Linked DNA regions of Hyphomicrobium denitrificans ATCC 51888. The protein of the gene in region 2 interacts with the protein of the main gene of each other region in a pairwise test. Links are inferred from orthologs where the notes say so. Each region holds a gene or a part of one and is shown on either strand. Other genes may lie near its edges.

The links.
Region 1: the proteins of HDEN_RS15670 (region 2) and grxD interact in binary tests that used the Escherichia coli proteins (3 or more experiments, as listed by UniProt). The link is inferred for Hyphomicrobium denitrificans ATCC 51888 from one-to-one orthologs.

The regions. Positions count from the first base shown.
Region 1 is NC_014313.1:2,159,281-2,171,195, reverse strand. Bases 8,494-11,381 are described here. They hold grxD (Grx4 family monothiol glutaredoxin), read right to left. Parts: upstream 10,166-11,381; coding sequence 9,821-10,165; downstream 8,494-9,820. Other genes in these bases: HDEN_RS10400 (DUF2147 domain-containing protein), read right to left, coding at 10,886-11,381; pqqA (pyrroloquinoline quinone precursor peptide PqqA), read left to right, coding at 10,675-10,764; HDEN_RS10410 (BolA/IbaG family iron-sulfur metabolism protein), read right to left, coding at 10,243-10,479; HDEN_RS10420 (efflux RND transporter permease subunit), read left to right, coding at 8,494-9,742. In the rest of the region: HDEN_RS10450 (hypothetical protein), read left to right, coding at 1-609; rpsD (30S ribosomal protein S4), read left to right, coding at 821-1,438; HDEN_RS10440 (MFS transporter), read left to right, coding at 1,696-3,411; HDEN_RS10435 (paraquat-inducible protein A), read right to left, coding at 3,486-4,571; HDEN_RS10430 (hypothetical protein), read left to right, coding at 4,793-5,143; HDEN_RS10425 (efflux RND transporter periplasmic adaptor subunit), read left to right, coding at 5,364-6,590; more of HDEN_RS10420, read left to right, coding at 6,587-8,493; more of HDEN_RS10400, read right to left, coding at 11,382-11,716. UniProt on the Escherichia coli protein: Monothiol glutaredoxin involved in the biogenesis of iron-sulfur clusters.
Region 2 is NC_014313.1:3,230,961-3,242,847, reverse strand. What follows is about bases 1-2,860. They hold HDEN_RS15670 (BolA family protein), read right to left. Parts: upstream 1,652-2,860; coding sequence 1,349-1,651; downstream 1-1,348. Other genes in these bases: cobS (cobaltochelatase subunit CobS), read left to right, coding at 2,525-2,860; HDEN_RS15665 (J domain-containing protein), read left to right, coding at 1,803-2,426; HDEN_RS15675 (HlyC/CorC family transporter), read left to right, coding at 9-1,334. Outside these bases: more of cobS, read left to right, coding at 2,861-3,526; cobaltochelatase subunit CobT, read left to right, coding at 3,629-5,524; HDEN_RS15650 (esterase-like activity of phytase family protein), read left to right, coding at 5,528-6,622; rpmB (50S ribosomal protein L28), read right to left, coding at 6,664-6,957; HDEN_RS15640 (DUF3108 domain-containing protein), read left to right, coding at 7,251-8,120; HDEN_RS15635 (helicase-related protein), read left to right, coding at 8,248-11,427; HDEN_RS15630 (RNA-binding S4 domain-containing protein), read left to right, coding at 11,460-11,831. UniProt on the Escherichia coli protein: Transcriptional regulator that plays an important role in general stress response. Has many effects on cell morphology, cell growth and cell division. Acts by regulating the transcription of many genes, including dacA (PBP-5), dacC (PBP-6), ampC and mreB.

The DNA.
Region 1 (11,915 bases), 1.1 Mb from region 2 along the record:
GCGCTGACGCTTGCAGGGAGTGTGACGTCAGCAAGCGCTCAGGACTTGAGTGAACACGCGGTCAAATCGTTCATGGAATACGCTTGGTCGCTGACGCCTCAGCAGTTTTCCAAGCCGGACGGCTCTGTCATCGTCATCGACAAGACGAAGAAGGATCAGGTCGTTGTTCCGCTGGATGTGGCGCGCGAGGTCATCAAGGCCGGCCGTCTGTCGGCGCACGCCCAGATCTGCGATTTGCGCGACGACCAGATTCTGAACCACCGCGCGCTCATGCGCCGCGAAGAGTTCAAGAAGAAGTGGACGCCGCAGCAGATGGTCTACATCAGCCAGCTCCACCTCACGACGGTCATGCTGCTAACCGGCCGCATCCGTCTCGTCGAGAAGCAGGGCGACAAGGAAGTCGTCGTCGACGAGAAGAAGGAGTCGGCGCAGTCGTGCACCGACGAGCAGAAAAAGAAGGTTAAGGAGCTGATCACGGCTTACGTCGAGGCGAGCCCGCCGGTGAGTGCGGTCGCCGGTAAACCCCCAGCCCAGCCAGGCCAGCCCCAGCAGGGAGCCCCCACGGCCACCGGCTCGGTCGCGGGCGGCACGACGGTCGAGAAGAACTAGCGGCGAATAGGCCGTTGACGAGACGGCCGACCGCCTCTATCAACCAACCCGCGCGGGCCTTCGGGCCCGCGTTTGATTTCCGCGCACCCGTGGCGGGACTGTAGAAGGTCCATGCCTGTCAGCCCTCGAATGAGGGTAGAGGAGGGGGCGCTCCACACGGCCGCGCCGGTCATTTCGGCCTGCGGGGTCTCAACTCATGGAGTGCTAGAAGATGACTAAGCGCATTCGCGCCAAGCATAAGATCGACCGCCGCCTTGGCGAGAACATCTGGGGCCGCCCGAAGAGCCCGCTCAACCGTCGTGAAAGCCGTCCCGGCCAGCATGGCGAGCGCCGTTCGGGCAAGCTGTCCGACTTCGGCCAGCAGCTCAAGGCCAAGCAGAAGCTCAAAGGCTATTACGGCTCGATCTCCGAGCGCCAGTTCCGCGCCGCTTATGACGAAGCTTCGCGCCTCAAGGGCTCGACCTCGGAACTTCTGATCGGCCTGCTCGAGCGCCGCCTCGACGCGTTGGTCTACCGCGCCAAGTTCGTGCCGACCGTGTTCGCCGCGCGCCAGTTCGTCAGCCACGGTCACGTCACCGTCAACGGCAAGCGCGTCACCATTCCGAGCTACCGCCTGCGCATCGGCGACGTCATCGAAGTGACGGAAAAGGCGAAGCAGCTCGCGCTGGTTCTTGAAGCCATCAAGAGCGCTGAACGCGACGTGCCGGACTACGTCAACGCCGACCACAACAAGATGACGGCGGCTTTGACGCGCATCCCGGCGCTTTCGGACGTGCCCTATCCGGTTCAGATGGAACCGAACCTCGTCGTCGAATTCTATTCGCGCTAATTTCGCTCACGCATGGCGGCCGGCTCGCGGAACGCGAGTCGCCATGCGCATCAAAACTTCGGCCGGCTCCGCGAAGCGGAGTCGCCATGCGCAACTAAAAATGCAAAGCCGGCGCACGTCGCCGGCTTTTTTGCGTTGCAGAAGACGCGCCATTAGCCGAAAGCAGAATATATTTATCTGCAACAGTCATTCGCTTCGCACACGTCCTTCAGCTTAGAGTTGAGAATAACAAAGCTGAAAGCTGAAGGGGGGCGCGCATGACGCCAATAGAACCGATAACTTCGTCAGACCGGCGGAGGGGCATCTCGCGCGAGGAACGTCGCGTGATATTCGCATCCTCGCTCGGCACGGTCTTCGAATGGTACGACTTCTATCTCTACGGCTCTCTAGCGACCATCATCGCCGCGCAGTTCTTCTCGCTGAAAGATCCGTCCGGCGCCTTCATCTACAATGAATCCACGCGCAACATCTTCGCGCTGCTGGCGTTCGCAGCCGGCTTCATCGTCCGCCCGTTCGGCGCCATCATCTTCGGCCGCATCGGCGATCTTGTCGGCCGCAAAAATACGTTTCTCGTAACGATCCTGATCATGGGCCTGTCGACGTTCGTCGTCGGCCTGCTGCCGAGCGCGACGTCGATCGGCATTGCCGCTCCGATCATTCTGATCGGGCTGCGTCTGCTGCAGGGCTTGGCGCTCGGCGGCGAGTACGGCGGCGCCGCGACGTATGTCGCCGAGCACGCGCCGTCCGGCCGGCGCGGTATGTATACGAGCTGGATTCAGACGACCGCGACTCTCGGGTTGTTCCTCTCGCTCATCGTTATTCTCGCGGTTCGTACGATCGTCGGCGAGGACGCGTTCAAGGAATGGGGCTGGCGCATTCCGTTCCTGGTTTCGATTCTTCTGCTCGGAATCTCGGTCTGGATTCGTCTGTCGCTATCGGAATCGCCCGCCTTCAAGAAAATGAAGGAGGAGGGCAAGGGCTCCAAGGCGCCGCTGACCGAAAGCTTCTTCCATTATCCGAACAACAAGTATGTGCTGCTGGCGCTGCTCGGCCTCGTCGCCGGTCAGGGCGTCGTCTGGTACACTGGCCAGTTCTACGCGCTGTTCTTCCTGCAGAGCATTCTCAAGGTCGACGGCTATTCGGCGAACCTTCTGATCGCCTGGTCGTTGCTGTTCGGCACGCTGTTCTTCGTGTTCTTTGGCTGGCTGTCGGACAAGATCGGCCGCAAGCCGGTCATCCTCGCAGGCTGCCTGATCGCGGCGCTGACGTACTTCCCGCTCTTCAAGCTTCTCGCCGAGACGGCCAATCCGGCGCTCGCGCATGCGATCGAAACCGTGCAGGTGAAGGTCGTTGCCGATCCGGCCGAATGCGGTTCGCTGTTCAATCCGGTCGGCACGCGCAAGTACACGACCAATTGCGATAAAGCCCGCGACTGGCTGTCGAAGGCATCGGTGAAGTATTCGACCGAGGCAGGCCCCGCCGGTCAACCGGCAAAAGTCGTGATCGGAGACAAGGAAGTTCCGGCCACCGATCTGGAGACGGCCGTCGGCGATCCGAAGGACAAAGTGACTGTCGGCTCGCAAGCGATCAACGAAGCCGGTTATCCGCAGGCGAATGATCCCGGCATCGTGAAGCTGGCCCATCCTTTCGACATCTTCCGCAGTCAGGCGGCGACGGTCGTCGGCATCCTGTTCATCCTGGTGCTCTATGTGACGATGGTGTACGGGCCGATCGCGGCGGCGCTGGTCGAACTATTCCCGACCAAGATCCGCTACACATCGATGTCGCTGCCCTATCACATCGGTAACGGCTGGTTCGGGGGCCTTCTGCCGGCCACAGCATTCGCCATGGTGGCCGCAACGGGCGATATCTACTACGGCCTCTGGTACCCGATCGTCGTCGCCGCGGCGACGGCCGTCATCGGCTTCCTGTTCATTCCGGAAACCAAGGATCGCGACATCCACACGATCTGATGAGCGCCAAGCCGCTGTGTAGGCTCGTGGGACGTACGTTCATGAAAAGGCCGCTTGAATAGCGGCCTTTTTAGTCAGGCGTGTCGCCGCCCATGATCGCGCGCGATGGTGACACGCGGATCGCCCGACATCGCCGGCCCGCTTCCGGCTGGCCGCCGCCGCAACGTCGGCCGGTCGACGTTCGCCCAGCCATAGGCCAGCATCGTCATCATCGCGGACGCGGCGAAGAAATAGACGCCAGGCAGCACGGTCGCTTCCGTATAGCCCGACGAATTGACGTAGAAGATCATGAGCGCCAGCACCATCACGTCGGTCATCGAATAGCGCCCGAGCCACTCCATCGTCGCGATCGAACGCTTGCGGAAGTCCGGCGGCATGTCGTGCGAGGTGATGAGCGTCAGCAGATAGAAAAGCTTGAGGAAGGGAAAGAACACTGACACCGCGAAGACCACGGCCGCGAGAAAATATTCCTCGTTCTCGAACAGCGCGTACATGATCGTCAGGATCGAATGTTCGTTCGTCCAGACGTAGATCGTCGTGAAGCGGATCGTCGGCATGATGATGCCAAGCGCGAAAAAAACCGTCGCGAGAATGATCAGGAAGCTCAGCGCGAAATTCCGCCAGCCGTGCGAGCGCTGGGTCGCCCCGACGTCGGGCTCCGGCAAAACGGGCACGAGTTCCGGCGCCGCCGCCATGCCGTCCGTCCTGATCCAGGCATACGACAGGATCATCAGGATGACGGCCGCCGTGAAGAAGTAGACGCCGTTGAGGCTCGACGCGTCGTAGACGCCCTGGCTCTTGATGAAGAAGATCGTGAGCGCCAGCACGAGCACGTCATGCATCGACCATTTGCCGAGCCATTCGAGCGCCCGCAGCCGCTGATGATGGCGCACGATCTCCGCGGGCGGCAGCGTCGAGACGAGCAGCAGATAAAGCAGCTTCGTGATCGGCAGCAGGATCGAGAATACGACGACGATCAAACCGAGGAACGTCTGCCCGTCGCGCAGCAGAACCTGCACCGTCGAGATCAGCGAATGCTCCGTCGTCCAGAACGTGAAGCTCGTGAGCTTCAAGATCGGCAGCGTGATCCCGAGCGCGAGACAGACGCTGGCCGTCAGGATCGTAAGCGACAGAAAGAACCGTCGTCCGCTTAGCCGCATGGCTGGTCTCGCCGAAAACCGCACCGCCCGGAGATGCTGTTCGAATGCAACAACGGCATTGAGCATAAATTAGGACGGCGGCGCTGTAAGCCGGGGAACATTTCGCGACGGCGGCGCGCGCTCCTCGCAGACCCGCAACTCTGCGCCATGCGTGGTAACTTCGCTTCCACCTGCAGGCCGAACTCCGCTATAGGGGGCGGGAGCATGCGAGGGCGTCATCGGTGAGCTTCCGGGCTTTGAAGAACCTGCGATCCATTCGGCGCGTGGCGAAGGGCGGACGCCTGACGCTGCTCAAATGCGCGACGCTGCTCCTGGCAGCCTGCTCCAGCGAAACCCTGGCGCCGCAGAGCGCGATTTGGAACGGACCGTCAAACGCAAGGACGGTTGCTGCAACTCCGATCGAGACGGGAAGCGCCAGCGCTCGGCGCAGCACCAAAGCCACGGGCGAACGAGGATGGGGCGACTATAGCGGCCGTCGTGGCCAGACCGAGCCGCCCGCCGAAATCGACTACGCCTTCAGGGGTGATCCCAACGCCAGCCCGACTTTCGCGGCCGGTCCGGGGCAAATGTAGCTGCACGGCCAATTCTGGCGGCGTTTCATCGGCTCAAAATCACCCGCCGCTACGGAATCTTCACATCCTGCGTGTTTGCTGCTTCGCGGGTGCGCGAGGGCAGTCGCATGAATCATTTCCAGCCGGCGCGAGTGCGCGATCTGTACGATATCTCGGAAATGACATAACTTGCGATGGTCTCGGCACGTCGTATTTCGCTCACAACCTCGGCAGGCTCTCAATGAGTGGCGATACTGAAACGCGAGCATCGGCAGACGCTGGCGTGCAACAGAAGTCGGCGGTAGCCCGGCTGTTCCGGCCAATGACAGGAATTCCAGCGGCATGCGCATTAGTGGGCGTCCTGACGCTCGCGGCATGCGGTGAAAAAAATGCATTCGTGCCGCCGCCGCCGCCGAAGATCGAAGTCGCCCAGCCATTGAAGAAGACCGTCACGCGCTATCTCGAAGCGACGGGCAACACGGCAGCGGTGAACACGACGACGCTCGTCGCCCGCGTCCAGGGATTCATTCAGGCGATCAAATACAACGACGGCGATCTGGTCAAAGCCGGCGACGTGCTGTTCGTCATCGAACAGAAGCCTTATCAGCTCTCGCTCGAGCAGGCCGAGGCCGGTCAGGCGAGCGCGCAAGCCGACACGAAGAAGGCTGAAGCCGACTACGCGCGTCAGGTCGATCTCGCCGCCAAGAACATCGCGAGCCAGGCGACCCTCGATCAGGCGACAGCCTCCAAGGACGCGGCCATCGCCAAGCAGACTCAGTCCGAGGTCGATATCGAGCAGGCCAAGCTCAACCTCAGCTACACGGAAGTCAAAGCTCCCTTCGACGGGATCGTGACGGCGCGCGAAGTTTCGCTCGGTCAGCTTGTCGGCGCCGGCGGCCCGACGACGCTCGCGACCATCGTGCAGCTCAATCCGATTTACGTGAACTTCGCCATCAGCGAAACCGACGTGCAGGACATCCGCTCCAGCATGCGCGCCCAGGGTCTGACGCGTGAAGACATGAAGAAAATCCCGATCGAGGTCGGCCTGCAAAGCGAGCAGGGCTATCCGCACAAGGGCACGCTTGACTATGCCGCGCCGACGATTACCGCGGCGACCGGCACGCTGCTGGTGCGCGGCGTGCTGCCGAACGAAAATCGCTCGCTTCTACCTGGATATTTCGTGCGCGTGCGCGTTCCGCGCGCCGAACAGCCGAACATGCTTCTCGTGCCGGACCGCGTCGTCGGCAGCGACCAGAGCGGACGCTATGTCCTCGTCGCCAACAAAGACAACGACCTCGAGCAGCGCAAGGTCGTGCTCGGCCAGCAGGTCGGCGACCTCCGCGTCATCGACAAGGGCCTGCAGCCGGATGATCGCGTCGTCATCTCCGGCCTGATGTCGGTCATACCCGGCCAGAAGATCGACCCTGTTGCCAAGACGATCGCGCCGCCAGCGGAAACCGCGCCATGATCTCGAAATTTTTTATCGAGCGTCCCGTCCTCGCGAACGTCATCGCGATTTTGATGGTCGTGATCGGTGCGGTCTCCGTGCTTCGCCTGCCGGTCGCGCAATATCCCAACGTCGTTCCCCCGACCGTCCAGGTGACGACGCGCTATCCGGGCGCCAACGCCCGCACCGTCATCGATACCGTCGCACTGCCGATCGAGCAGCAGGTGAACGGCGTCGAGAACATGATCTACATGCAGTCGTACGCGGCGTCCGACGGCACCTATACGCTGACGGTCACGTTCGATATCGGCACCGACCTCAACAACGCGCAAATTCTCGTGCAGAACCGCGTGTCGGCTGCGATGGCGTCTCTACCGCAATCGGTGCAGGTGCAGGGCGTCGTCGTGCAGAAGAAGTCGACGTCGATCCTGCAGATCGTGACGCTGACCTCGCCGAACAACAAGTTCGACAGCCTCTATCTTAGTAACTACGCGACCATCCGCCTGAAGGACGAGATTTCGCGCCTGCCTGGTGTCGGCAACGTCAACGTCTTCGGCGCTGGCCAGTACTCGATGCGCGTCTGGCTCGATCCGGAGAAAATGCAGGCGCGCAGTCTTAACGCGCAGGACGTCATCAATGCGCTGCAGCAGCAGAGCGAGCAGGTGACGGCCGGACAGATCGGCATGCCGCCCGTGGCAGGCGATCAATCGTTCCAATACACGCTCGACGTTTCGAGCCGCTTCGATGATGCCAGCCAGTTCGCCAATGTCGTCGTCAAGACCGGCACGAACGGCGACCTGACGCGATTGCGCGACGTCGGCCGCGTCGAGCTTGGCGCGCAAACCTATGCGCAGATTTTCAATCTCAATGGCCAGCAGGCCGCCGGTCTTGCGATCTTCCAGACACCGGGCGCCAACGCGCTCGATGTTGCCAAGGAAGTGAATACCAAGATGCAGGCGCTGGCGAAGGAGTTTCCCGAGGGCGTCGAGTACACGATCCCCTTCGACACGACGATCTTCGTCCAGCAGGCCATCGACGAAGTTTATAAAACGCTGTTCGAAGCCGCGATCCTGGTGCTGATCGTCATCCTCGTCTTCCTGCAGGATTGGCGCGCCATGCTCGTGCCCGCGACGACTGTGCCGGTGACGATCATCGGCGCGTTCGCGGCCATGGCGGCGATGGGCTTCTCGATCAACCTGTCGACGCTGTTCGCGATCGTGCTCGCCATCGGCATCGTCGTCGACGACGCGATCGTCGTCGTCGAAGGCGCGGCGCACAATATCGAAAAGGGCATGTCCGGCCACGACGCATCGATCGCCGCAATGAACGCCTTGATGGGCCCGATCATCGGCATCACGCTGGTGCTGATGGCAGTGTTCCTCCCCGCATCGTTCCTGCCGGGGCTCACCGGCCAGATGTACGCGCAGTTCGCGCTCGTGATCGCCGCGACCGCGTTGATCAGCGCCGTCAACGCCGCGACGCTGAAGCCGACGCAGTGCGCCATGTGGCTGCGCCGTCCGGTGCCGCCCGAGCAGCGCAACTTTTTCTATCGCGGCTTCAACGCCGTCTATGATCGCCTCGAAGGCCGCTACACGCGGCTCATCGATAGAATGGTGCATCATAGTGGGCTGATGGCGCTCATCGCCGCCGCCATCATCGGCGGTTCGATCTACGGCATGACGCGCGTCGCGACCGGCTTCCTGCCGATCGAGGATCAGGGCTACTTGCTCGCAGCCGTGCAATTGCCCGACGGCGCCTCTCTCGGGCGCACGCAGAAATCGCTGGATCAGGTGGAAAAGATCGCGCGCGCCGTTCCCGGCGTCGAGCGCGTCATCACGATTGCCGGCATCTCGCCGCTCGACAACAGCGCCTCGCTCGCCAACGCGGGCGTCGCCTACATCATGCTGAAGGACTGGGCTGAACGCGGCAAGGGCGAGGACCTGCTGTCGCTCTATACCGGCCTCAATGCGAAAATGTCGGCCGTCACCGACGGCAGTGTCATGGTGCTGCCGCCGCCGCCCATTCAGGGCATCGGCAATGCCGGCGGCTTCACGATGCAGATCGAGCTGCGCGATGGCAGCTTTGATCTCGGCAAGCTCGAAAATTCGACGAACGCGGTTGTGCAGGCGGCGAGCACGCAGTCGGCCATCCAGCGCGCCTCGACGCCGTTCCGTGCCTCGGCTCCGCAATACAAGGTCACGATCGACCGCGAGAAGGTACAGACGCTGCTGCTGACGACGGATCAGGTCTTCCAGACGCTCGCGACCTATCTCGGTTCGAGCTACGTCGACCAGTTCAACAAGTTCGGTCGCGTCTTCCAGATCTACGTTCAGGGCGATGCCGGATTCCGCATGACACCGGACGAGGTTCTGAACCTCAAGGTTCGCAACCAGAACGGCGACATGGTCCCGCTCGGCACCGTGCTCACGATCACGCCGATCGTCGGGCCGTCGCTGATCAGCCTTTATAACCTCTATCCGTCGGCCTCCATCGTCGGCGTTCCGGCGAAGGGATTCTCCTCCGGCGACACGATGCAGCTGATGGACGACATCGCAGCGAAAACGCTGCCGCCCGGCGTCGGCTCGTCGTGGACGGCGCTGTCGTTCCAGGAAAAGCTCGTCGGCGGCCAGATCTATTACGTCTTCGCGCTGGCGATGCTGCTCGTCTATCTCGTGCTCGCCGGACAATATGAGAGCTGGTACACGCCGCTCGCGGTGCTGTTCGCCGTGCCGTTGTCGCTGATCGGTCCCGTCGGCGTCATGCTCGGGCTGAGGATCGACAACAACCTCTACGTCCAGATCGGCCTCGTGCTGCTCATCGCGCTTTCTGCGAAGAACGCCATTCTGATCGTCGAAGTCGCGCGCGAGCTTCGCGCCGAAGGCAAGTCCATCATGGACTCGGCCGTCGAAGCGGCGAGGGCCCGGTTCCGGCCGATCCTGATGACGTCGTTCGCGTTCATTCTCGGCGTCGCGCCGCTTGTGCTCGCGACAGGCGCCGGCGCATCGGCGCGAAAGTCGATCGGTATCACCGTGTTCAGCGGCATGATCGCTTCGACCTGCCTCGCGGTGATCTTCGTGCCGTCGATGTTCGTCGTTATTCAGCGCTTCGAGGAATGGCGGAAATCGCGCAAGGGCAAAGCAGCGCCCGCCGCTGTCGCTCCGCCGCACGCTTGAGGCGGCAGGAAACCGGACAACAAAAAAGGCGGACCGGAAACGGCCCGCCTTATTTCTTTGCGCTGAACGCTTGAAGCGTCAGGCGTGATGATGCGCGTGCGGGATGCCCTTCGAGCAGATCAGATCGTGCAGCTCACCGGCCGAATACATCTCGCGCATGATATCGCAGCCGCCGACGAATTCGCCCTTGACGTAAAGCTGCGGAATGGTCGGCCAGTTCGAGAACGACTTGATGCCGTCGCGGACGCCCTGATCGTCGAGCACGTTCACATCCTTAAACTGCACGCCGAGATGCTCGAGAATCTTCACGGCCGTCGCCGAGAATCCGCACTGCGGAAACTGCTTCGAGCCTTTCATGAACAGCACGACATCGTTGCTGGCGATGGTATCGGCGATTTTTTGCTGGACGGGATCAGAGGCCATGACGTTGGTTCCTAATGTTCGGGACAGCCAATCTCGGCGCCCTTTGAAGCGAGATGTGGGCGAGACGCCCGGCGAAGTCAATCAGCCGACACTGCGGTTGTGAGTTGCAGGGCATGGAGCACATCGCCCATGCGCCCGCCGAGCGCGTCGTAGACCATCTGGTGCTGCTGGACGCGGCTTTTGCCTTTGAACGCCGCGGATACGACGTGGGCGGCCCAGTGGTCGTTGTCACCGGCAAGGTCCCGAAGTTCAATTTGGGCATCGGGAAATCGGGCTTTGATCAGCCGCTCGATCTCAGGGGCGGGCATCGGCATTCGCAGTCTCCGGAAGATAGCTGTTTGCGCTTAGACGCGGTCACGGAATCTATGCCGTGTCGCATCAGCGGAGGCAAGGGTGATGATAAGAGTTTCTGATCAAATTCTCACGCGATTGCGATTGGACGTTATCGGCCGAAGGGCTTACGTTGATGGTCATGGAGCGGAAGCTCTTGCAGTCTGATGGAGGACATCATGAAGACCTGGACAAAGCCTGCCGTTCGCGAGCAGGAAGTCGGCCTCGAAGTTACCTCGTACCTTCCGGCCGAGATCGACCTCATCTAAGGACGATCATCTCCGAATTTGACGCGGTGGCAGTTTCTGCCACCGCGTTTTTTTATTGCCTGAGAACATGAGCCGCTATCAGGCGGCAAACGCTCTCTCCCGATATTGCGCGCCCTGCAGGCTACTGCTCGCAATTGAGCGTGAGCTTGACCCACGGCAAATCAAGCTTGCATTTTCCCGACTTCGTTTTCGTGAATACTTTGCCCATGCCGAGGTCATTGAGCTTGTCTCCAAGCTCGGAGGGCGTCACTTCATCCGCTGATGCAGTCTCTTCGTTTTGCTGCGAAGGCTTAGGCTTGGCGTCGTTCGTCGCGGCAGGCGGCTCGCCTTTCGGTTTCGCAGCTTCGTTCGCATTGGGGCTCGATTGCGGCGCAGGCTTATCGCTTACCGCCGGCCCTGCATCGGATTTATCCGCAGGCGTGATCGACGGCGCAGGGGCCGGAGCAGGCGGCGGCGTGACGACCGCAACCTTCGAATCGGAGTCAGGCTTCGTCTCGGCAGGCTGTCCGGACTTCGCTTCGATCTCAGTATCCGGCTGACCGCAGAGCTGCAGATCGGCAGGCGCGCGCGTCCAGATCATCGTCTTCGACAGGAAGCGCATGCCGGCATAACCCGTGACGCGCAGCGTGCCGTTGGCGAGCGGTTTCAGCTCGACATTATATTTGCGGCCCTTCTCCGGCGAATAGATCCAGCCGTTGTCCCAAAGCCCGCCCCCCGTCGGCACGACGTTGCCGATGATCTGCTTGCCGCAACCTTTCGCGTCGCCGGTGTCCTTCACCCACACGACGTTGCCGCAAAGCGCGTTGCCGCACGCCTTGATCTCGATGGCGCCGCGGCCGGTGTCGTTGATCCAGATGCCTGTCGGATCGGCAGCGGAAGCAGCGCTTACAGACACGATCGGCAGCAGGCTCGAAACGGCAAATGCGGATGCGATGATTTCAACTCGGCGCATGACACGATCCTTCTATGGTGTTCCGATTGCTATGGTTGCTCTCGCCTGAGGGCGCTGTTTCGGAAGGAACAGGTGCGAAGCGCGATGGCGCCTTGGTCCGCACGAAGAGCGTTAAGGAAGCGCTCCTGATTGATCGAAGAAAAATTTCGAATGAATTTCGTGACGGGTGAAACGAACGCAAATCACTCGCCGTAGACAC
Region 2 (11,887 bases):
CCAGTTCCATGTCTATCGCAATTAGCATCGTCGCCATTTTCATTCTGATTGTGCTCTCGGCGTTTTTCAACGGCAGCGAAACCGCGCTGACGGCAGCGTCGCGCGCCCGCATGCACGCTCTTGAGGAAGACGGCAACTCGAGCGCCGCCCTCGTCAATCGCGTGCTGTCGCGGCCGGAGAAGATGATCGGCACCGTGCTGCTCGGCAACACGCTCGTCGACGTTTTCGCCGCCGCGCTTGCATCCAACGTCGCGGTCAACCTCTATGGCGAGGTCGGCGTCGCCTACGCGACCGGCATGATCACCATTTTGATCGTGATTTTCGCGGCCGTGCTGCCGAAGACTTATGCCTTAGCGTACGCCGACCGCGTGGCGCTCATCGTCGCGCCGCCGATGCGCGGCCTGATCTACATTCTGACGCCGTTCACGAAGGCGATCGAATACGTCGTCCGCAATCTCCTGAAGCTGACGCCGGGCAAGGCTGACGACGAAGCCAACATCCTCGCGGCGCACGAAGAGATTCGCGGCACCATCGACTTGCAGGCGAAGGAAGGCACCGTCGCGAAGGGCGACGCGGAAATGCTTGGCGGCATTCTCGATCTCGGCGATCTGCAGGTCGCCGACATCATGGTTCACCGGACCAAGATGGAAACGGTGAATGCCGATGATCCGCCCGCCAAGATTCTCGACCAGCTGATGAAATCGCAGTTCACCCGCGTTCCCATTTGGAAAGAGGAGCCCGAGAATATCGTCGGCGTGCTCCACACCAAGGACCTGCTGCTCGCGCTGTCGCGCACCGGATGGGCGCCCGAAACGCTCGACATCATGAAGTCGGCGAGCACGCCCTGGTTCGTGCCGGATACGACGACCCTCAAGGATCAGCTCAATCAGTTCCTGAAAAAGAAAACGCAGATGGCGCTCGTCGTCGACGAGTACGGCGAAGTGCAGGGCCTCATCACGCTCGAGGACATCCTCGAGGAAATCGTCGGCCAGATCACCGACGAGCACGACAATCCCGACAGCCACATTCGCATGCAGTCGGACGGCACGGTCAATGTCGACGGAACGGTTGCAATCCGCGATCTCAATCGCCATCTCGATTGGGACCTTCCGGACGATGAAGCGACGACCATCGCTGGCCTCGTCATTCACGAAGCGCAGACGATTCCGGAGCCCGGACAGGTATTCACCTTCCACGGCTACCGTTTCGAAATTTTGCGCAAGAGCCGCAATAAAATCACGGCGATCCGCATCAAGTCGCTCGCCGCTGCGACGGCAAGCGCGACTGGCTCACCGCCGGCGGGCGCGACGCAGCCGAAAACCGCACGCGGATAGATTCGTGTCTAAGTCTAAGGGCGTCCTGGGAAGCCGGGCGGAACGGGCTCGCCCGGAGCAAGCGTCGCGAGCGCCAGCGCGTGAATGCCGCCGCTGATCTCGTTCTTGAGCAGATCGTTGACGATGCGATGCCGTTCGACCCGCGATTTACCCGCAAACGCGCCGGAGATGACGAGAATGCGAAAATGGCTTTCACCCGTGCCCGGCGAGTTGCGATGTCCGGCGTGAAGCTCTGACTCGTTAATGACGTCGAGTCGCGTGGGGCGCAGCTCCACCATCAATTTTTCGCGTAGGATTTCGGTGACGGACCGTCCCATGTTGCTCTCTTTGACTTCCCGGTTCTTCGAACAAATATAAATGCGCAGTGAAACGACATGTTAAACGCTTGCCAGCACAGTCGATGAAGAAATCAACCGGAATTCTTGACGCCTTGTTTCCAACGAAACGAACCATCATAATCACCGGCCGATGAAACTCGATTCAAAATATTTCGACAGCATTCGCCTGTCGTCCAAGCGCTCGCAAGGCGCCAAGAAGGAAACGCGTGCGCCGCTCTGCCAATGGAAGGGCTGCGAGAAGCCGGGTCCGCACAAAGCGCCGAAAGGTCGTGGCCGCGACGGCGAATATTTCCACTTCTGCGTGGATCACGTCCGTCAGTACAATCAAGATTACAATTATTTCGACGGCATGAGCGATGCCGAGGTCAACAGCTTCCGCAAGGATGCCCTGACCGGACATCGCCCGACGTGGAAGACCGGCGCCAACGCCTGGGCTCACGGAACCCGCGACGGCTCGCGGACTGAAGAAGCCGCTGCCCGCGTCGCCGAGAGCACGGTGAGAATGGCGCGGAAAGTCAGATCGTCGCGCACCGCGCCGTCAGCCTTCCGTCGCCAGCTGAAGCCTTTGGAGCGCAAGGCGCTCAAGACGCTCGATTTGGGCGACGATGCAACTCGCGAGGACATCAAGACCCGCTTCAAGGAGTTGGTGAAAGTTCACCATCCCGACGCCAACGGTGGCGATAGTCGGTCTGAGGAAAAGTTGCGCGAAATCCTGCAAGCCTATAACTATCTGAAGCAAGCAGGCCTGGTCTGATACCGGGCCGTTGAGCCGTGTGCGATTGTGCCTCCCAGATCGCATCGGCCCGAAGCCCCTGAGGCGGCTGGGCGGCATTCATCGGGAATTGGATTTTGATGCGCACGACGACGAGCGCTCCGGGCGCGCAACCTGCGAACTTGCCGGATATGAAACTGTCCGTGCGCCAAGTGTTCGGCATAGACAGCGATCTTGAAGTTCCGGCCTACTCGAAGGCGGACGAGCACGTTCCCGATCTCGATCCGGATTATCTTTTCAATCGCGACGTGACGCTCGCGATCCTCGCGGGCTTCAAGCACAATCGCCGCGTGATGATCCAGGGCTATCACGGCACCGGCAAGTCGACGCACATCGAACAGGTTGCGGCGCGCCTCAATTGGCCGTGCGTGCGCGTCAACCTCGACAGCCACGTCTCGCGTATCGATCTCGTCGGCAAGGATGCGATCGTGCTGCGCGACGGCAAGCAGGTGACGGAGTTCAAGGAAGGCATTCTTCCCTGGGCGCTGCAGACCAACACCGCGCTCGTGTTCGATGAATACGACGCCGGCCGTCCCGACGTCATGTTCGTCATTCAGCGCGTGCTCGAAATCTCGGGCAAGCTGACGCTGCTCGACCAGTCGAAGGTCATTCGTCCGCACCCGGCATTTCGTCTGTTCGCGACGACGAACACGATCGGCCTCGGCGACACGTCCGGCCTCTATCACGGCACGCAGCAGATCAACCAGGGCCAGATGGACCGCTGGTCGATCGTCGCGACGCTCAACTATCTGCCGCACGACGATGAAGCGAAAATCGTGCTGTCCAAGGTCAAGGCCTTCGACAAGACGGACGCCAAGCGCAAGCAGGTCTCGCACATGGTCCGCGTCGCCGATCTGACGCGCTCGGCCTTCATCAACGGCGATCTCTCGACCGTAATGAGCCCGCGCACCGTGATGACCTGGGCGGAAAACGCCGAGATCTTCGGCGACATCGGCTTTGCGTTCCGCGTAACGTTCCTGAACAAGTGCGATGATCTCGAAAAGCCGCTGGTCGCGGAATTCTATCAGCGCTGCTTCGGCGAGGAGCTTTCAGAGAGCACCGCCAACGTCGCGTTGAGCTGAGAAGGCTGATCGAAGGCCGGCTTAGCGCCGGCGCGCCCTTACGTTCCTCTCCCCGGCGGGGAGGGGTCGGGGGGTGGGAGACACCAAAACCGGATAGCCGCCGTGAGCCTACCTCCAAACAAGCGCCGCGAAGCTCCCTCAGAGCCGCTGAAACGCGTGCTTGGCCCGGCTGTGCGTGCGATCGCTGGAGACGGCGCCGTCGAGGTCGATTTCGGACCGGGCAAAGGCGACGTGTCCGGAAAGTCCGTTTACATCCCCGAGCCGCCGCGCGCGCCGACCGCTAAGGACATCGCACTGGCGCGCGGTTGGGCGGATAGCCTCGCGCTGCAGATCGGTTGCCACGACGCCAAGATTCATCGGCGCATCGCGCCTCCGCCCGGACCGGCGCGCGCCGTGTTCGAAGCTTCCGAACGCGCTCGTGTCGAAGGGCTCGGCGCAATGCGCATGCCCGGCATGGCGGCGAACCTCACCGCTCGTCTCGAAGATCAGTACAGTCACGGTCGCTTCCGGGCGGTGTTCGATCGTGCCGAAGCGCCGCTCGAAGATGCGCTCGCCTTGCTCATTCGAGAACGCCTGACCGGCCTTCCGCCGCCCGCGTCGACGAAGGGCCTCGTCGACATCTGGCGACCGCTGATCGAAGCGCGCGGCAGCACGCTGCTCGATCGCCTCGAAGGTCTATCGGAAAATCAGGAGCAGTTCGGCCGCCAGATTCGCGACCTGCTCAAGGTTCTCGATCTCGTCGATCTGACCGAGGAGCCGCAGCAGGGCGAAGAGGAAAACGAAGGCGACGACGGCGCCAAGGACGGCGCAACGGACGAGTCGGAAGACGCCAACGAGGAAGGTTCCGACGGCGAAGACAAGGAGAGCGAGGACCAGTCGTCCGAAGGCGATCTCTCGGAAACCGAGGAGATGGTCGACTCGGGCGATACCGAACAGCAGGAGATGGACGAGGAAACGGTCGACGACAACGAGGCGCCAGCGCCTTGGCGTCCGAACATGACCGTCCTCGAGAACCCGGAAGCATTCGGCTACAAGGTTTACACCCGCGCTCACGACGAAGAGGTCGGCGCAGCCGAGCTTTCGACGCCCGAAGAATTGGAGCGCCTGCGCGCATTCCTCGACAAAGAGCTGAAAACGCTTTCGGCTGCCGTCGCGAAACTCGCCAACAAACTGCAGCGCAAGCTTCTCGCGCAACAGAACCGTGGCTGGGATTTCGATCTCGAAGAAGGCATGCTTGACGCCGCACGCCTGACGCGCGTCATCACCGATCCAACCGGCGCGCTGTCTTACAAGCGCGAGCGCGACACCGAATTCCGCGACACCGTGGTGACGCTGCTGCTCGACAATTCGGGCTCGATGCGCGGCCGTCCGATCATGGTCGCGGCATGCTGTGCCGATATTCTCGCGCGCACCCTTGAACGCTGCGGCGTCAAAGTCGAAATCCTGGGATTTACGACCAAGGCGTGGAAGGGCGGGCAAGCGCGCGAGGAATGGCTGGCCGCCGGAAAGCCACCTGCCCCGGGACGGCTGAACGATCTGCGCCACATCATCTACAAGACGGCGGACGCGCCGTGGCGGCGCTCGAAGAATTCTTTGGCGCTGATGATGCGCGAAGGTCTGCTCAAGGAAAACATCGACGGCGAAGCGCTGGCGTGGGCGCATTCGCGTCTCGTCGGACGTCCCGAGCAGCGCCGCATCCTGATGATGATTTCAGACGGCGCGCCGGTCGATGACTCGACACTGTCGGTCAACAACGGCAGCTATCTCGAACAGCACTTGCGCCAGGTCATCAACGAGATCGAGAACCGATCGTCCGTTGAGTTGATCGCGATCGGCATCGGTCACGACGTCACGCGCTACTATCGCCGTGCGGTGACCATCACCGATGCGTCGGAGCTTGCGGGCGCCATGACCGAAAAACTCGTCGAGCTGTTCGAAGAAGATTCCAAAATCGAAAAAGCTGCGCGTCCCGTGCGGCGGCGTCCGTCGCTGCACTGAACCATGGGCACGCTCGCTAACAGCATGCGCGCCGCTGTTTTCGCCGCGGCCTTCGGTTTTTACCCGCAGATCGTATTAGCCGACGCCAAGCCCGATATCGCGGCTTTGAAAGCTAGCCCGATTACGATCGATGCAGTCCTCATTCGCGATTTCGCGCGTGCGGAGATGGCTGGTGCGGCGTCAGCCTCAACGCCGAACCCCACAGTCGGCAAGCTGACGTTTCGCGGTGGATTGGTCTTGACCTCGCCGTCGCCGAACTTCGGCGGCTGGTCCGGCCTCGTCGTCGGCAACGATGCAAAAACCTTGCTCGCGATTTCCGATTCCGGCGTCTGGATGACAGGCAAGATCGTCTACGACGGAACGCATCCGGCGGGCATTGCGGACGCGCGCCTCGGGCCTTTGCTCAACCGTGACGGCAGGCCCATCGGCCGCGAACGTGACTCGGAAGCGATTGCTCTTGAATCGGGAACGCTTGCGCAAGGCTCTGTGCTCATCGCGTTCGAGCGCAAGCATCGCATCGACCGCTACGATTGGTCGTCGCAAGGCCTGGTGGCAGGCCGGAGCACGGTGCCTCTCCCTGCCGAGGCCCGGCGCATGCGGCCGAACGCGGGTCTCGAAGCCATGACGGTGATGCGCGGCGGCCCGTTCAAGGGCTCGGTGATCGCCTTTTCGGAACGGCTTTACGATCGCGACCGCAATCACACGGGTTGGCTGTGGGCGCCGCAAGGCCCGGCGACGCTGCATCTGAAGAACATCGGCGACTTCGACATCACCGATATTTCGAGCCTCGATGACGGAACGCTGTTCGTTCTCGAACGCCGCTTTCGCTGGACGGAAGGCGTGAAGATGCGGCTGCGACGCGTTTCGCCCGATGAGCTGAGGCCCGGCCGTGCCATCGAAGGCGAAACGCTCATCGAAGCCGATCTCACCTCGGAAATTGACAACATGGAGGGTTTGTCGGTGACGCGGCTCGAGACCGGCGAAGTGCTGGTCACGATGCTGTCCGACGACAACTTCAATCACATTCTGCAGCGAACGCTCCTGCTGCAGTTCACCGTCAATGATCGCGGACAAGCAAAAGCCCGGCCGCAGGACTGAACCCGGGCCGGGCAAAATTCTCATTCGTCAGAGGCTTGGCCTTAGGCCGCCTTCTCCGCCTGCGCCTTCTGAAGCTCACGCTTCAGCTTCAGGCACGCCGCCGAAAGCTCGTCGTTCTTTGCCTTGAGCAGGAAGGCATCGAGGCCGCCGCGGTGCTCGACCGACTTCAGCGCCCGCGCCGAGATGCGCAGACGGACCTTGCGGCCCAGAGCGTCGCTCAGCAGCGTGACGTTGTGCAGGTTCGGCCGGAACTTGCGCTTGGTCTTGTTCTCGGCGTGGCTCCTGAGTTGGCCTGACAGCGGCAAAGTGCCGGTCAGCTCGCAGCGCCTGGTCATGACGGTCTCCTACGCCGCACCCGGATGGGGCGGTCTATCGAATGTCTGCTGTTGCAGAAAAAATGCGCCCCGTCAGCAGGGCTCACGGGGTCTATGGGGCGCTGTATAATTGAGGGGCGGGATAGCCGTCAAGCAGGCTGGCGGAATTGATCGCCATCGGATCGTCCGCCACGACTGCGGGATCAGGCAGGTCCGGTCCCGCTGGATATCCGGCCTGCGGCCGAAAGTCCAAGAATCGACGCAAAGGCGGCCTAACGCGGGGCCTTACTTTCGGGGCGCGCAGGGAAGAGCCTATGAACTACTCTAATGTCGTTGGGCGTCGGCGCTTGGCCCGTTCGGGCGCGCTTGCCGCAACCATCGCGGCCCTCGTCGCCGGACCCGCGGCGGCCGGCGATCAGGCCCGGGATCAAGCTTGGCCGAACCAGGTGAACGCCCGCTACAAGCTGACCTTCAACGGCTTCGAGGTTGGCGCCTACAACTTCACATCGAAATATAGCGGCGAAACCTATTCGGCCACCGGCAAGACGGAAATCTCAGCCCTGTTCGGTGCCTTCAAGTGGACCGGTACGTTCACCGGAAGCGGCTCGGTCGACAAAAGCGGCCCGCGCCCCGTCGCCTATCAGATGAGCTACAAGACAAAGAAAAAGCTGACGTCCGTCACGCTCGGGTTCGACCCGGCAGGCGTCAAGACGATCGCGCTGGTGCCGAACAAACCGCCCAATCCGGAAACGATCAAGGTCACGCCCGACAACCTGAAGCACGTGTTCGACCCGATTTCTGCAACGCTCGCGATTTCGAACGCGACCGGCTCGGACGCCTGCAATCGAACCATTCCAATTTTCGACGGCAAGGCCCGGTTCGACCTGCGCCTGTCGCTCAAGGGCCGCGAGGCCATCAAAGAACAGCGCCCGAGCGGCCAGCCCAAGGAACTTCTGATCTGCCGCGTCAAATACGTGCCGATCGCCGGGCATAAGCCGAAGGATTTCGAGAAACCCTGGATCGACTACGATCATATCGAGATCGCATTGCGCGCCATCCCGAGCGCGGGAATCTACGTACCCTATCGGATCTCGGTTCCCTCATCCGTCGGACCTGCAGTCATGACGGCGGACCAGATCAACATCATAGCGGCCGATAACGCACAGATTGCACTCAGGCAGTGAACTCCCCGGCAGGGCCGGTTCGATTAACGAGTGTGGAAGATCGGGGCTCCGGAGAGAGCACGCAATATCCCCTTGATCTCACGGCCCTGCTCTGTAATGCCAGGGTCTGATCGGAGTCAGGCACGACATGATAAGTGATCTCGAGGCCCGCATTCGCAACGTCACTGCGGTGCTCGGACCGACCAATACCGGCAAGACGCATCTCGCGATCGAGCGCATGCTTGGCCACAACAGCGGCATGATCGGCCTGCCGCTGCGTCTGCTCGCGCGCGAGGTCTACGACAAGATCAAAGCGCGCGCCGGCGTCGAGAACGTCGCCCTCATCACGGGCGAGGAAAAAATCAAACCCGAGCGCGCCCGCTACTGGGTCTCGACCGTCGAAGCGATGCCGCGCGATATCGACGTCGACTTCCTTGCGATCGACGAAATCCAGCTTGCGGGCGATCCCGAACGCGGCCACGTCTTCACGGATCGCCTGTTGCACGCACGCGGACGCTCGGAAACGCTGCTGCTCGGCGCGCAGACGATGCGCGAGGCGATTTCCGATCTGATCCCCGGTGCGAATTTCATCTCCCGTCCGCGCTTGTCGAAGCTGACGTACACGGGCGAGAAAAAAATCACGCGCCTTCCTGCTCGTTCGGCGATCATCGCGTTCTCGGCTCAGGAAGTTTATGCGCTTGCCGAACTGATCCGCCGTCAGCGTGGCGGTGCCGCCGTGGTGCTCGGAGCGCTGTCGCCGCGCACGCGCAATGCGCAGGTCGCGCTCTATCAGTCCGGCGACGTGGAATTCATCGTCGCGACCGACGCCATCGGCATGGGTTTGAACCTCGATATCGATCACGTCGCATTCTCGGCCTTGAGAAAATTCGACGGCCAGAACCATCGCAATCTGACACCGGGTGAGATCGGCCAGATTGCCGGCCGCGCCGGTCGCCATATGAACGACGGAACGTTCGGCGTGACGGGGGGCGCCGAGCCGCTCGATGCCGACGCCGTCGAACGCCTCGAAACGCACAGCTTCGATAGCGTGCGCACGCTGCAGTGGCGCAATCGCAACCTCGATTTCAGCTCGCTTTCAGCCTTGCATGAGTCCTTGCGTCAGCTCCCGCGTGAGCAGCGCCTGGCGCGCGCCCGCACGGCCGACGACGTCGCCGCGCTCGAAGCGTTGAGCGCCGATCGCGAAATCGCCGATATCGCCTCGACGCGCGACAACGTCGCTCTGCTCTGGGACGTCTGTCAGGTTCCGGACTACCGCAAGATTTCCGGCCAAAGCCATGCCGAACTGATTTCCAACCTCTACCGGCACTTGACCTCCGGCACGCACAAAATTCCGGAGGACTGGTTCGCAAAGCAGGTGGCATTGGCCGATCGCACCGACGGCGACATCGATACGCTCGCGACGCGCATCGCACATATTCGCACGTGGACGTTCGTCGCCAACCGCCCGGCTTGGCTGAGCGACCCCGTTCAATGGCAGGAACGAACACGGGCGGTAGAGGATAGTCTTTCCGACGCACTTCACGAATGCTTGACGCAGCGTTTCGTTGACCGCCGGACCAGCGCACTGATGAAGGGCATGCGAGACAAGGAAGAATTGACGGCGGATATCGCCGAGGACGGCGCGATCACGGTGGAAAGCCACTTCGTCGGCCGCTTGAAGGGCTTTTGCTTCACGCTGGATTCGGCCGGTGACGGCATCCACGAGCGCGCAACGCGGCAGGCCGCGATGCAGGTCGTGACCCGTGAGCTTGGCATGCGCGCACGGCGCGTATCGGCGGCACAGAGCGATGCGTTCAAGCTGACGCGCACCGGCGTCGTTGTCTGGCGCGACGACGAAATCGCCAAGCTCGAACGGTCCGAGGATCCGCTGCAGCCCGGCTTGTCGCTGATCGCCGACGAACACATGAGCGAGTCGGATCGCGAAAAGGTCCAGGCGCGTCTCAAAACCTGGCTCGACGATACGATCGCCGACAAGCTGAAGCCGCTCGTCGACATGTCGACGAGCGGCGAGCTGCAAGGCCTCGCGCGCGGCATCGCGTTTCAGTTGAAGGAAAATCTCGGGGCATTGAAGCGCGAGACCGTTGCGGACGATGTCAACTCGCTCGATCAGGCCGCGCGCGCCGAACTGCGCAAGTACGGACTGCGCTTTGGCGCGTTCAACATTTTCTTCCCGCTCCTGCTGAAACCGGCCGCCGCCGATCTCGCGGCGACGCTCTGGCTTTTGAAGAACAGTGCGACCGTGAACGGCACGCCGCAGTTGCCGCGTCCGGGTTTGACGTCGGTCGTCACCGACCCGAGCGTACCAGAAGCGCTCTATCGCGCGCACGGATTCCACGTGTGCGGACCGCGCGCCGTCCGTCTCGACATTCTCGAGCGTCTCGCGGATTTGATCCGTCCGCTGCTCGCCTGGCGCTCGTCGCCGGAACGGGCTGACGCGCCGCCCAAAGGCTCGACCGGCGACGGCGGCTTCAAGGCGACCGACGACATGATGTCGATCCTCGGCTGCTCGTCCGGAGAACTGGGCGAAGTCCTGAAGTCGCTCGGCTTCCGGCTTGAGCGGCGCCCGATCGCGCCCGCACCGGCAGCGGCACCGGCCGACGTTGCTGCCGATGCATCGGCATCAGCTGCACCTGCTCCGGACGCAAATGCGGAAGCGTCGTCTGAAGCCGAGACGCAGCAGCCCGCGGAGGAAGCCGGAACAGCCGCTGTTGCGACAGCTCTGCCTGCCGAAACCTCCGAGGCTGAAGCTTCAGCGCCCGTGGCGGCCGAAAACGCCGAAACGCCTGCCGCAACGCAAGCCGAAGCCGAAACGGAAAAATTCGAAGAGATCTGGCGGCCGCGACGCCATCATCGCCGCGAAGGCGGGCATCGCGATCACCGCGACACGCACCACCGGCGCGGCAAGCCACGTCACGATCGTGGTCCTGCCTCCGCTCCGGCATCTGACGCAAACGCTGCGCCAGCCGCAGCGGCAGCGCCCGCCAGCGATACCAGCGCGCCGTCGGACCAGCAGTCCGCGCGCCCGCGCTTCGAGCGTCACGACGGCGGCAAGCCTCGGCGCGATCACGAGAAGCGCCCCAACCGGCAGGGCGATCATCGCCACGGCGACCAGCGCAAAGGTGATCATAGGCAAGGCGATCATCGTCATGGCGAAGGACGCCGCCGCGATGAGCCCCGCCGCGCGCCGCAGGTCATCACCGCAGCGCCGCCGAAGTCCGGCTCCGCCGACTCGTCCTCGCCCTTCGCGGCCCTCGCCGCGCTCAAGGCGCAAATGGAGAAGCGCAGCGAAGGTTCCGGTTCGACCTGATGGGCCCGGCGGGCGTGAACTCAAGCCAGCGCGTGGATCAGTGGCTCTGGTTCGCGCGCATCACGAAGTCACGCACCCTCGCCCAAGACCTGATCTCCCGCGGCAAGGTCAGGTTGAACCGCGAAAAAATCGATAAGCCGAGCACGTTGGTGAAGCCGGGCGACGTGATCACACTCGTCGTTGGCCCAGCCGTGCGAAGCCTCGAGATCGTCGGGATCGGCCATCGGCGCGGGCCTGCCACCGAAGCCCAGTCGCTGTTTCTCGATCACACGCCGCCGAAGGTTCGGCCAGAGGCGGCCGAGATAGCGATGCAGCCGAAGCAATCCGCCGTTCGTCCCGAAGGCTCGGGCCGCCCGACGAAGCGCGATCGCCGCCAGATCGACAAGCTCAAAGGTCGTTCGTAACTGTGACTCCTCTCCACCTAGGCAACGGGTTTGCCTATGCTAAAGAAGGCGCCGCC